3 regions of the Lysobacter sp. CCNWLW3 genome follow, and region 3 is predicted to be linked to each of the others. Evidence: predicted binding sites of a transcription regulator. Region 3 holds the regulator's gene; each other region holds the start of a gene.
What was found. Region 3 encodes sigma-54, which starts transcription at its own class of promoters, with help from an activator protein. Its sites were predicted from a motif close to TGGCACGNGCNTTGC; they were not measured.

Region 1 (3,271 bases), on a different contig from region 3:
CATCAGGGTGTGCGACATGTCGTCGAAGCCGATGGATTCGGCGTCGCGCGTGTAGCGGCCACTGGCGCGGTTGCAGCCGCCGCTGACGCTGACCCGGCCGCTGTTGAAGTCCAGCTGCAGCGGTCGCTTCGCATCCGGCGCGAGCGCGGCGACCGGCTGGCCGTCCTGGTCCTGCGCACTGACCAGGCGCCAGTGATAGGCGTCCAGACGCAGGTCCGCGCTCGCGGTGCCGGCCTCCTTGGCGGCGTCGCGCTCGGCGTCGGAGGCGGTGTTGGACGCGCAGGCGGCCAGGACCAGGCAGAGCAGGGCGGGGGCGAGGATCTTCATGATTCGGTTTTCCGTGACGGGTAACGAGTCGGGTTCAACGGATCGGCTCGTTGCGCGGGGTTGCGCCTGTTCATGATCGTTCAGCTCACGAAAAGGGTGAGTGAATTCCAGCCCATGCCAGGCCGCGAAGCGCGCTCAGGCGAACGGCGTAAAGATCAGCGCCACGAACAGCACGGCCCATGCGATGGCGACGGTGATCGCATCGAAGCGTGCGCCGGCCGCGTGGCCGAAACGCAGTTTCTGCGCCAGCAGGGCCGCCGCCGAGGCCGCGATGCCCGCCGTCATCAGCGCCAGCCTGTCGAGGCCATGGCGGCTTGCGTACCACAGCAACGCGCCGATCCCGGCCAGGGTCAGCAGCATGGCGGCGGGCGTGGCGCGGACCGAGTGGCGCATCAGCTCCCCGAAGGCATCAGTATCAGCAAGGCCGCGCCCAGGACGAAACGGTAAAACGCGAACGCGGTGAAGCGGTGGCTCTGGATGTAGTGCAGCAGCCACTTCACCGCCACGAACGCGGTGACCGCCGAGGCCGCGAACGCGACCGCCAGCGCGGTCCAGTCCTCGTTCGCCGCCGCCGGCGTGCCGATCACGTCCAGCAGTTCGTAGGCGGTGGCCGCGAACATGGTCGGTATGCCGACCAGGAAGGCGAACTCGGTCGCCGCCGCGCGGCTGGTGGTGCCCGCGAGCAGGGCCACGAAGATGGTCGCGGCCGAGCGCGAGGTGCCCGGGAACACGCCCGCGACCACCTGCGCCACGCCGACCAGGATCGCCACCGTCCAGGTGATCGTGGTGCGCTCGCCCAGGGTCTGCGCGCGCTTGGCCGCGTAGTGTTCGGCCAGCAGCATCCAGATGCCGCCCAGCACCAGCGCCCAGGCGATCGGCAGCACCTTGTCGGGCAGTTGGAAACCCAGCTTCTTCACCGCGATGCCCAGCACCGCGGTCATGCCGAAAGCCACCGCCAGCTTGAGCACGTAATCGAAATTGACCCGGCGCTCCAGCGCCAGGGCCTCGTCATGGCTATCGCCTTCCTTGAGGATGCGCGACCGGCCGTAGGGCATGAAGCCGGTCGCGAGTTGCCACAGGCGCTGGCGGTAGATCAGCACCACCGCCAGGATCGCGCCGGCCTGGATCGAGATGTTGAACAGATCCGAACGCTGGCCCAGCCAGTGCTGTGCGATCAGCAGGTGCCCGGTGCTGGAAATCGGCAGGAATTCGGTGATGCCTTCGATGATGCCGAGCAACAGCGCGGCGAGCAGATCGGTCATTGGAAAGCCGGGATTCGGGATTTGGGATTGGGGATTCGTAGAGCGGCGAGCGAAGCCATTGACGCCCACTTCGGGCAACTGCACCAAATTGGTGCTGTTGCCCGAATTTGTGCGCCAAGATGGATCATTGTTGCGGCGCGTCAGATTTTAATTCTATATAAATCAATTTCTTAAAAACAGGTGGAACTTGGCACGCTGCTTGCTTTGCTTAGAGGCAGGCGGCTGCATGCCCTGAAGTTTTGCACGAATCCCCCTTCCCTAATCCCGGACCCTAATCCATGTCCCTCGAACACGTCGAAAAGCTCATCAAGGACCACAAGGTCGAATTCGTCGATCTGCGCTTCACCGACATGCGCGGCGTCCAGCACCACGTCACCTTCCCCAAGTCCATCGTCGAGCCGGCGCTGTTCGAGGACGGCAAGATGTTCGACGGCTCCTCGATCAGCGGCTGGAAGGGCATCAACGAGTCGGACATGATCCTGCTGCCCGACGCCTCGACCGCGGTCCTGGATCCGTTCACCGCCGATCCGACCCTGATCCTGACCTGCGACATCCTCGACCCGGCCACCATGCAGGCCTATTCGCGCGATCCGCGCGGCGTCGCCAAGCGCGCCGAGGCCTACCTCAAGTCCAGCGGCATCGCCGACCAGGCCTTCTTCGGTCCGGAACCGGAATTCTTCATCTTCGATTCGGTGCGCTACGCCAATGAGATGGGCCACACCTTCTTCCATATCGATTCGGAAGAAGCCGCGTGGAACTCGGGCAAGGAATACGAAGGCGGCAACAGCGGCTACCGTCCGGGCGTGAAGGGCGGCTATTTCCCCGTCGCTCCGCTGGACTCGCTGCACGACATCCGCTCGGAGATGTGCAAGACGCTCGAAGCGGTCGGCATCGAAGTCGAAGTGCACCACCACGAAGTCGCCAACGCCGGCCAGTGCGAGATCGGCACCAAGTTCAACTCGCTGGTCGCCAAGGCCGACGAGCTGCTGACGATGAAGTACATCATCAAGAACGTCGCCCACCGCAACGGCAAGACCGCGACCTTCATGCCCAAGCCGATCGTCGGCGACAACGGCAGCGGCATGCACGTGCACCAGTCGCTGGCCAAGGGCGGCGTCAACCTGTTCTCCGGCGACGGCTACGGCGGCCTGTCGCAGATCGCGCTGTGGTACATCGGCGGCGTGTTCAAGCACGCGCGCGCGATCAATGCCTTCACCAACTCGGGCACCAACAGCTACAAGCGCCTGGTGCCGGGCTTCGAAGCGCCGGTGATGCTGGCCTACTCGGCCCGCAACCGTTCGGCCAGCTGCCGCATTCCGTACGTGGCCAACCCGAAGGCGCGCCGCATCGAAATGCGCTTCCCCGATCCGATCCAGTCGGGCTATCTGACCTTCGCCGCGCTGATGATGGCCGGCCTGGACGGCATCAAGAACCAGATCGACCCGGGCGCGCCCAGCGACAAGGACCTGTACGACCTGCCGCCGGAAGAGGAGAAGGGCATTCCGACCGTCTGCCATTCGCTCGACCAGGCCCTGGAAGCGCTGGACAAGGACCGCGACTTCCTCAAGGCCGGCGGCGTGTTCACCGACGACTTCATCGACGGCTACATCGCGCTGAAGATGCAGGAAGTGACCAAGTTCCGCGCGGCGACTCACCCGTTGGAATACCAGATGTACTACGCC
Region 2 (3,271 bases), on a different contig from region 3:
CTCGTCCAGGCGCCATCTCGCATGCGTGTGCACGGGGCTGGCTTCCGGAACGACCCAACGCGCCAGATTGCGCAACGTCGTCACCACCTCTTCCATGTCGACCGGCTTGGGCAGATAGGCGTCCGCGCCCGCGCGCAAGCCGCGCAAGCGGTCCTGAGTGGAGTCGTATCCGGTCAACATCACGATGCCGATGCGCGGTGCCAAGCCGCGCAGATGCGCGGCGATGCTGAAGCCGTCTTCGTCGGGCAGGCCGATGTCCAGCAGCACCAGATCGTAGGAGCGCCGCGTCATCGACCGGTACAGCTCCAGCGCTCCGCCCATTCCCACGACGGAGAATCCGGAATGGCTCAGCACGGGCATCAGCACGTCTTCCCTGAATGTCCGGTCGTCCTCCACCACCGCGAGCGTGGGCAGCCGATCCACGGCTTCCATCAAGCTTGCGACCATCGCCATTCCCCCTGCGGAACCAGATCCAGCTCCCTAGAAACACGCGAGTTCCGTTCCTGTTTTCGCGCGCGATCAAAGTAGCATGGCGTCATTCGCGGCAATGATTACGGACACCGCTTCCGTGATCAAAGTCACAGCGTCACATCGGCCATGCAAGCGCGCGATCTTGGCGAGGAATCGTTCTTGCGGTACGTGGGCAGATTGAGCGAGCGACCGCCGCAGGTCCACTACGACCTTCGTACTATTGCGGCGTTCGGCGCCCGGCGCCGGCCGTCGATGCGCAAGCATCCCGAACGCGGCAGCCGACCCGAGCCGCACGATGCGCGGCTGGTCGGCGCGCGATCGCGCATCGCGGATTTCCGCCGCTCCGACATCCGAGCTGGCTACGCACGACGCGGCGGATTCGCAGGCCGGCGTTCCCGCAGCAGCCAGCCATCGATACCCGCCGATTAATTTCGCGGCATCGGTTGTGGTCGTCCCTATCGACGCCGGTCCGAATGCGTTCGAAGACCAGCGGCTAGCCTCGGGCGACGCGCAATATGCCGAGTCTGTCGTTTCGCCCTCGCTTTGGCGCAAACCGCATCGTTGCGGCTCAACCGTATGCGGCGCGGCCGCATCCGTAACCGTGGCTCGCGTATCGTCGCCGCCGGCGCCGGGCGCGCAGCGACCGAGGATCGGTCCTGCCGACGCAGCTGCGACGAATCGGCCGCGGCGATCATCCCTAGGACTACGGGCCCGCCCCTGCCGGTCAGATTCGGCGCAGGCGGCCAGCTTTTGACAGGTTCTGCTCCTGTCCCCCAAACCGGCCCCGTGCCGGTTTTTTTTCGACGGCGCCGAGCTGGCGAACCTGAACGGGCCGCAAGCCCCCCTAGGGGGCCTCCAGCGCCTAAGTGCCTGCTCTAAATGAACAAAACCAGCCGGATGACTCACGCTGGCACAGACTTTGCGTCCACAACCTGTGACTTAGCTCACATTTTATAAGCCAGGTCTCCGGGGCCGCCCCAGCCCCCTCCAGCCACACGGGATACGGATCATCCATGCCGTCTTTACACCGACTCACGCTGTCCCTGGCCCTGGTACTGGCCGGTGGAACCTTCCACGCCACGTCAGTAGCTGCCGCTGAAGGGCAGGCCGCGACCGCGATCCCCTACCCCCGGATCGAACAACTGCGCGCCGACCGCGATTGGCTGGCGGCGCTGGCCCTGATCGAGCAACAGCTCGCCGCGCACCCCTCCGATGCGCGCTTGTACCGCTTGCGCGTGCTGACCCTGGCCGACATCGGCAGCCGCGACCGCGCGCGCCTGCTGTATCAGGGCCGCCCCGAACTGTTCAGCGCCGAAGAGGCGAGCCGCCTGGAAGCCGCCGGCCTGGCCCGGCGCATCGTCTGGAGCAAGCTCTACGCCGTCGACGAAGCAACCCGCTTGGAAGAAGCGCGCGCCGCCGACGCCGCCATCGACGCCTATCGCGCCCAGCTCGCGCGCAGCGGCACGCCGGAGCCCGACAGCCTGGCCTACGACCGCCTGATCGTACTCAACCGCCTCGGCCGCCATCAGGAAGTCGCCGACGACTACCAGCGCCTGGAGGCCGGCGGTCGTCCGGTACCCGGTTACGCGCTGGGCGCGGTCGGCGACTCGCTGCTCGCGCTGCGCCGTCCGGACGAGGCCGCGCCGGTCCTGGAGCGCGCGGTGCGGGCCGATCCCGACGATCCCGATTTGCCGATCCAGCTCGGCTACGCCCAACTCGAACGCGAACGCTACGACCTGGCCCTGCCGCTGCTGCGCGGGCTGGTCGACGCGCGCGCGCCCTGGCCGCGCGCGCCCGGTGCGCGCCGCGGCTACGAGAACTGGCCGCGCTACGACGCCGAAACCAACTACGCCCTCGCCCGCGCCTTCGGCGAGGACCTGCCCGGCGCCCAGGCCATGATCGAGCCGCTGGCCGCGATCGGCCCCAACAACGCCGACCTGCAGGCCACGCTCGGCTCCATCTATATGTTCCGCGGCTGGCCGACACGCGCGCTGGAACGTTTCTCGATCGCCAGCACCCTGGACGAACGCAACGTCGAAGCGCGCATCGGCCAGGTCGAAACCCTGTCGACCCTGCAGCGCTACGACCTGGCGCGCCCGATCCACGACCAGCTACTGGCGCGCTACCCGAACGAACCGCACGTGCGCTCGATGGACCGCAACTGGCGGATGCGCCGCGGCTGGCAGGCGCGCGCGTACGCGGCCGGCGGACGCAACCGCGACGGCGGCGGCGCCTCGCCGCTGGGCAACCGCGACCGCGAGTACGGTATCGAAGCCGCCACGCCGCTGATCGACGACCGCTGGCGCCTGCTCGCGCGCAGCGGCCGGCGCTGGGCCGATTTCCAGGGCGACCGCAGCGTCGCCCAGCGCAACGAAGTCGGCCTGAGCTACGCCTACGACCGCCTCGACGCCCAACTGCATGTCGGCCGCGACCGCGACGGCCTGGGCGGCACCGCCGTCGCCGTCGACGCCGGCTGGCGCATCGACGACCGTTACGCCCTGCGCGCGCGCGTCAGCCGCAACGACGCCGCCGCCTCGCTGCAGGCGCGTGCCTCCGGCATCGCCGGCGACCTGATCGAAGTGGGCGCCGACTACCGCCCCAGCGAACGCACCGCGCTGAGCGCGACCGCGCAACGCTGGCGCTACGACGACGGCAACGACCGCGACCAACTGAGCCTGGCATTGGACCAGCGTCTGCTCAGCCGCCCGCACCTGCTGATCAACGGCCTGGCCAGCCTCGGCGCCGGCCGTGGCAGCCGCGACGACGCGCCTTATTTCAATCCTTCGCGCGATGCCTCGGC
Region 3 (3,271 bases):
AATACGGCGTCGGCTACCTGCCGCAGGAACCCTCGGTGTTCCGCAAGCTCAGCGTGGCCGACAACCTGCGCCTGGTGCTGGAACTGCGCGAGGACCTGGACCGCAACGGCCGCGAGCGCGAACTGGCCAACCTGATGGACGAGCTGCAGGTGACCCACGTCGCCGAGCAGATCGGCGCCAGCCTGTCCGGCGGCGAGCGGCGCCGCGTGGAAATCGCGCGCGCCCTGGCGGCGAAACCCCGCCTGATGCTGCTGGACGAACCCTTCGCCGGCGTCGACCCGATTTCGGTCGGCGAGATCCAGCGAATCGTGCGCCACCTCAAGAATCGCGGCATCGGCGTGCTGATCACCGACCATAACGTGCGCGAGACCTTGGGCATTTGCGACCGGGCGTATATCCTCAACGAAGGCGGCGTGCTCGCGCAGGGGGCTCCGGACGCGCTGCTGGCCAATCCCGACGTCCGTCGCGTGTACCTGGGCGAAACCTTCCGCCTGTAACCTTAGCTCGATTGCGCAGGGTTCCAGGCGTCGTTTTCGCCAGCACTGGAACGCGCGTGCGGCCGCCCGCCCTATCAGGTCGCGTTAGACACCGAGCATGAAGCCCCGCCTCCAAGCCTCGCTAGGTCAACAGCTGGTGATGACGCCGCAATTGCGTCAGGCCATCCGTCTGTTGCAACTGTCGGCGGTGGAACTGGAAGCCGAACTGGTCACCGCGGTGGAAAGCAATCCGCTGCTGGACTGGACCGAGACCGCGATCAGCGTCAGCAACGGCGCCGACGGCAACAGCGCCGGCGACGAGCGCGAGAGCGCGCCGGAATCCTCCGGTGAAGACCGCGACATGCTGCCCCCGGAAGCCGACTGGGGCGCCAGCGATGGCGAACCCTGGTACCAGCGCATCGGCCCTTCCGACCAGGACGACGACGGCCCGATGGCTGAACAGGTCGCCGACGCCGACACCCTGCACGACCACCTGCTGTGGCAGCTGCACCTGAGCCCGCTGACCGCGCGCGACCGCCTGATCGGCGTGTCCCTGATCGAAGCCATCGACGACGACGGCTACCTGCGCGAGCCGCTGGACGCGATCGCGTCCTCGCTGGGGCCGGCCATCGACGCCGGCGTGGACGAGCTGACCACGGTGCTGCACCAGATCCAGCGCTACGACCCGGTCGGGGTCGGCGCGCGCTCGCTGGGCGAATGCCTGCGCCTGCAGCTGAGCCAGCTACCGGCCGACACGCCCGGGCGCGAGCTCGCCAACCGCCTGGCCAACGGGCCTTTGGAGCGCCTGCCCAAGGTCGGCGTGGCCGGGCTGGCCAGCGAGCTCAAGCTCGAGGTCGCCGAGGTCGAGACCGCGGTCCAGTTGCTGCGCTCGCTGGACCCGCGCCCGGGCGCGCAGATCGGCGCGATCGCGGCCGATACCTATGTCGCGCCGGACGTGGTGATCTGGCGCCAACACGGCCTGTGGCGGGTCGCCCTGGCCGACGGCATGCGTCCGCGGGTGTCGATCCACCGCGGCTACGAGGGCATGATCCGCCATGCCAGCGCGGCCGACGCCAGCTATCTGCGCGGCCACCTGCAGGAAGCGCGCTGGCTGCTCAAGAGCCTGGAAGCGCGCGGCGACACCCTGCTCAAGGTCACCCGCTGCCTGCTCAAGCAGCAGGCCGCGTTCCTGGAATTCGGCGACAGCGCGCTGCGCCCGCTGACCCTGCGCGAAGTCGCCAACGAGATCGGTCTGCACGAATCCACGGTCTCGCGCGCGATCTCGCGCAAGTACGCGCGCACCCCGCGCGGGACCATGCCGCTGCGCGCCTTCTTCGCCTCCGGCATCGACACCGGCGCCGGCGGCGAGGCCTCCAGCACCGCCATCCAGGCCATGAGCCGGCGCCTGATCGAGGCCGAAAACCCGCGCAAACCGCTGTCCGACGCCCGCCTGGCCGAAACCCTCAAAGCCACCGGCGTGCCGGTCGCGCGCCGCACCGTGGCCAAGTACCGCGAGGCGATGAGCATTCCGTCGTCGCAGGACCGGGTGCGAATGGCTTGAGGCCGGGCTGGGGGAGCTAGCCCGCCCACCCCATTCCCCGCTGCCCTCATCCGCCCTGCGGGCACCTTCTCAGCCTTGCACACCCTGCGGGCGCCGCAAGCGGGAGAAGGGATCAGCCCTCGAACGGATCCTCGCGCGTGGAGCATCGCCGCCGCGCGTGGAACATTCGCAGCGCTTTATTAACTTCGTTTTCACCCGCCCACCCGACTTTGGTCGCAGTCCACGCGAAACCCTCATCGGATCAACGCTTTTCACTCCAGCCGCCAGATTTCGTGTCGCTCACCCCTTGCGCCCTAGCCTCAGCGTGCGATGCTGGGCTCGTGGCTCCGGCTACGGAGCCGCATTCCCTGTGAACGTGTAAGGAGGCCTCCGATGCGTATCGAAACCCACAGCCAGCAGATCGAAGTCACCACTGCCCTGCGTGACTACGTCGAAACCAAGCTGGCGCGGCTGCAACGTCATTACGAACAGCCTTTCGACATTCGCACCCAACTCAGCCTCGACAAGCCCGACCATCGCGCCGAAGCGACCGTGAACCTCGCCGGCCGCACCCTCCACTGCGACGCCGCCGCCATCGACATGTACGCGGCCATCGATCTGCTCGCCGACAAGCTGGACCGCCTGCTGATGAAGCACAAGAGCAAGCTCGTCGATCATCACCGCGGAGAAAGTCTCGCCCGGAACGGCGAATTCGGCTGATCGTTCGGGGATAATGCGGCGCCTCCCGACGCTGTGTTGAACGATGCCGCTTCATGAACTGCTGAGCGCGCAACGGGTCGCGATCCTGGAGGAATCCAGCGATCGCGACGCCGTGCTGGACGCCGCCGCGCGTCTGCTGGCCGACGGCACGCCGTCGGCGATCCGCGCCATCGGCGACAGCCTGCGCGACCGCGAGCGCCTGGCCAGCACCGCCATCGGCCACGGCGTGGCCATCCCGCATGGCCGCAGCGCCCAGTTCGAGGACAGCCGCGGCGCCTTCCTGCGCCTCGAACAACCGGTAGACTTCGGCGCCGCCGACGGCGAAAAAGTCGACCTGGTGCTCGCCATGACCGTGCCCGAACATTACGTGCAACAGCATCTGCAGCTGCTGGCCGAACTGGCCGAGAGCTTCGGCGACCCCGACTTCCGCGCCGCCCTGCGGCGCGCGGCCGACGTCGACGAACTCGGCTGGCACCTGCTCGGCGGCCGCCCCCTGCGCAGCGGGGTGCGCGCATGACCACCAGCATCAGCGCCG

Region 1: glnA (type I glutamate--ammonia ligase) is a predicted target of sigma-54. The motif match lies at 1,778-1,792, and genes of this name have one in related genera.
Region 2: pgaA (poly-beta-1,6 N-acetyl-D-glucosamine export porin PgaA) is a predicted target of sigma-54. The motif match lies at 1,380-1,394, and genes of this name have one in related genera.

Annotation. Positions count from the first base shown of each region.
Region 1 covers NZ_JBAHWA010000006.1:179,690-182,960, forward strand. Annotated here, with positions in the region: gene V1318_RS12410 (META and DUF4377 domain-containing protein) at 1-327, opposite strand, end outside; gene V1318_RS12415 (hypothetical protein) at 463-687, opposite strand; gene V1318_RS12420 (undecaprenyl-diphosphate phosphatase) at 720-1,589, opposite strand; gene glnA (type I glutamate--ammonia ligase) at 1,868-3,271, shown strand, end outside.
Region 2 covers NZ_JBAHWA010000007.1:121,182-124,452, forward strand. Annotated here, with positions in the region: gene V1318_RS13275 (response regulator transcription factor) at 1-432, opposite strand, end outside; gene V1318_RS13280 (hypothetical protein) at 598-900, shown strand; gene pgaA (poly-beta-1,6 N-acetyl-D-glucosamine export porin PgaA) at 1,485-3,271, shown strand, end outside.
Region 3 covers NZ_JBAHWA010000012.1:22,034-25,304, forward strand. Annotated here, with positions in the region: gene lptB (LPS export ABC transporter ATP-binding protein) at 1-497, shown strand, start outside; gene V1318_RS16420 (RNA polymerase factor sigma-54) at 595-2,037, shown strand; gene raiA (ribosome-associated translation inhibitor RaiA) at 2,410-2,736, shown strand; gene V1318_RS16430 (PTS sugar transporter subunit IIA) at 2,780-3,253, shown strand; gene hprK (HPr(Ser) kinase/phosphatase) at 3,250-3,271, shown strand, end outside.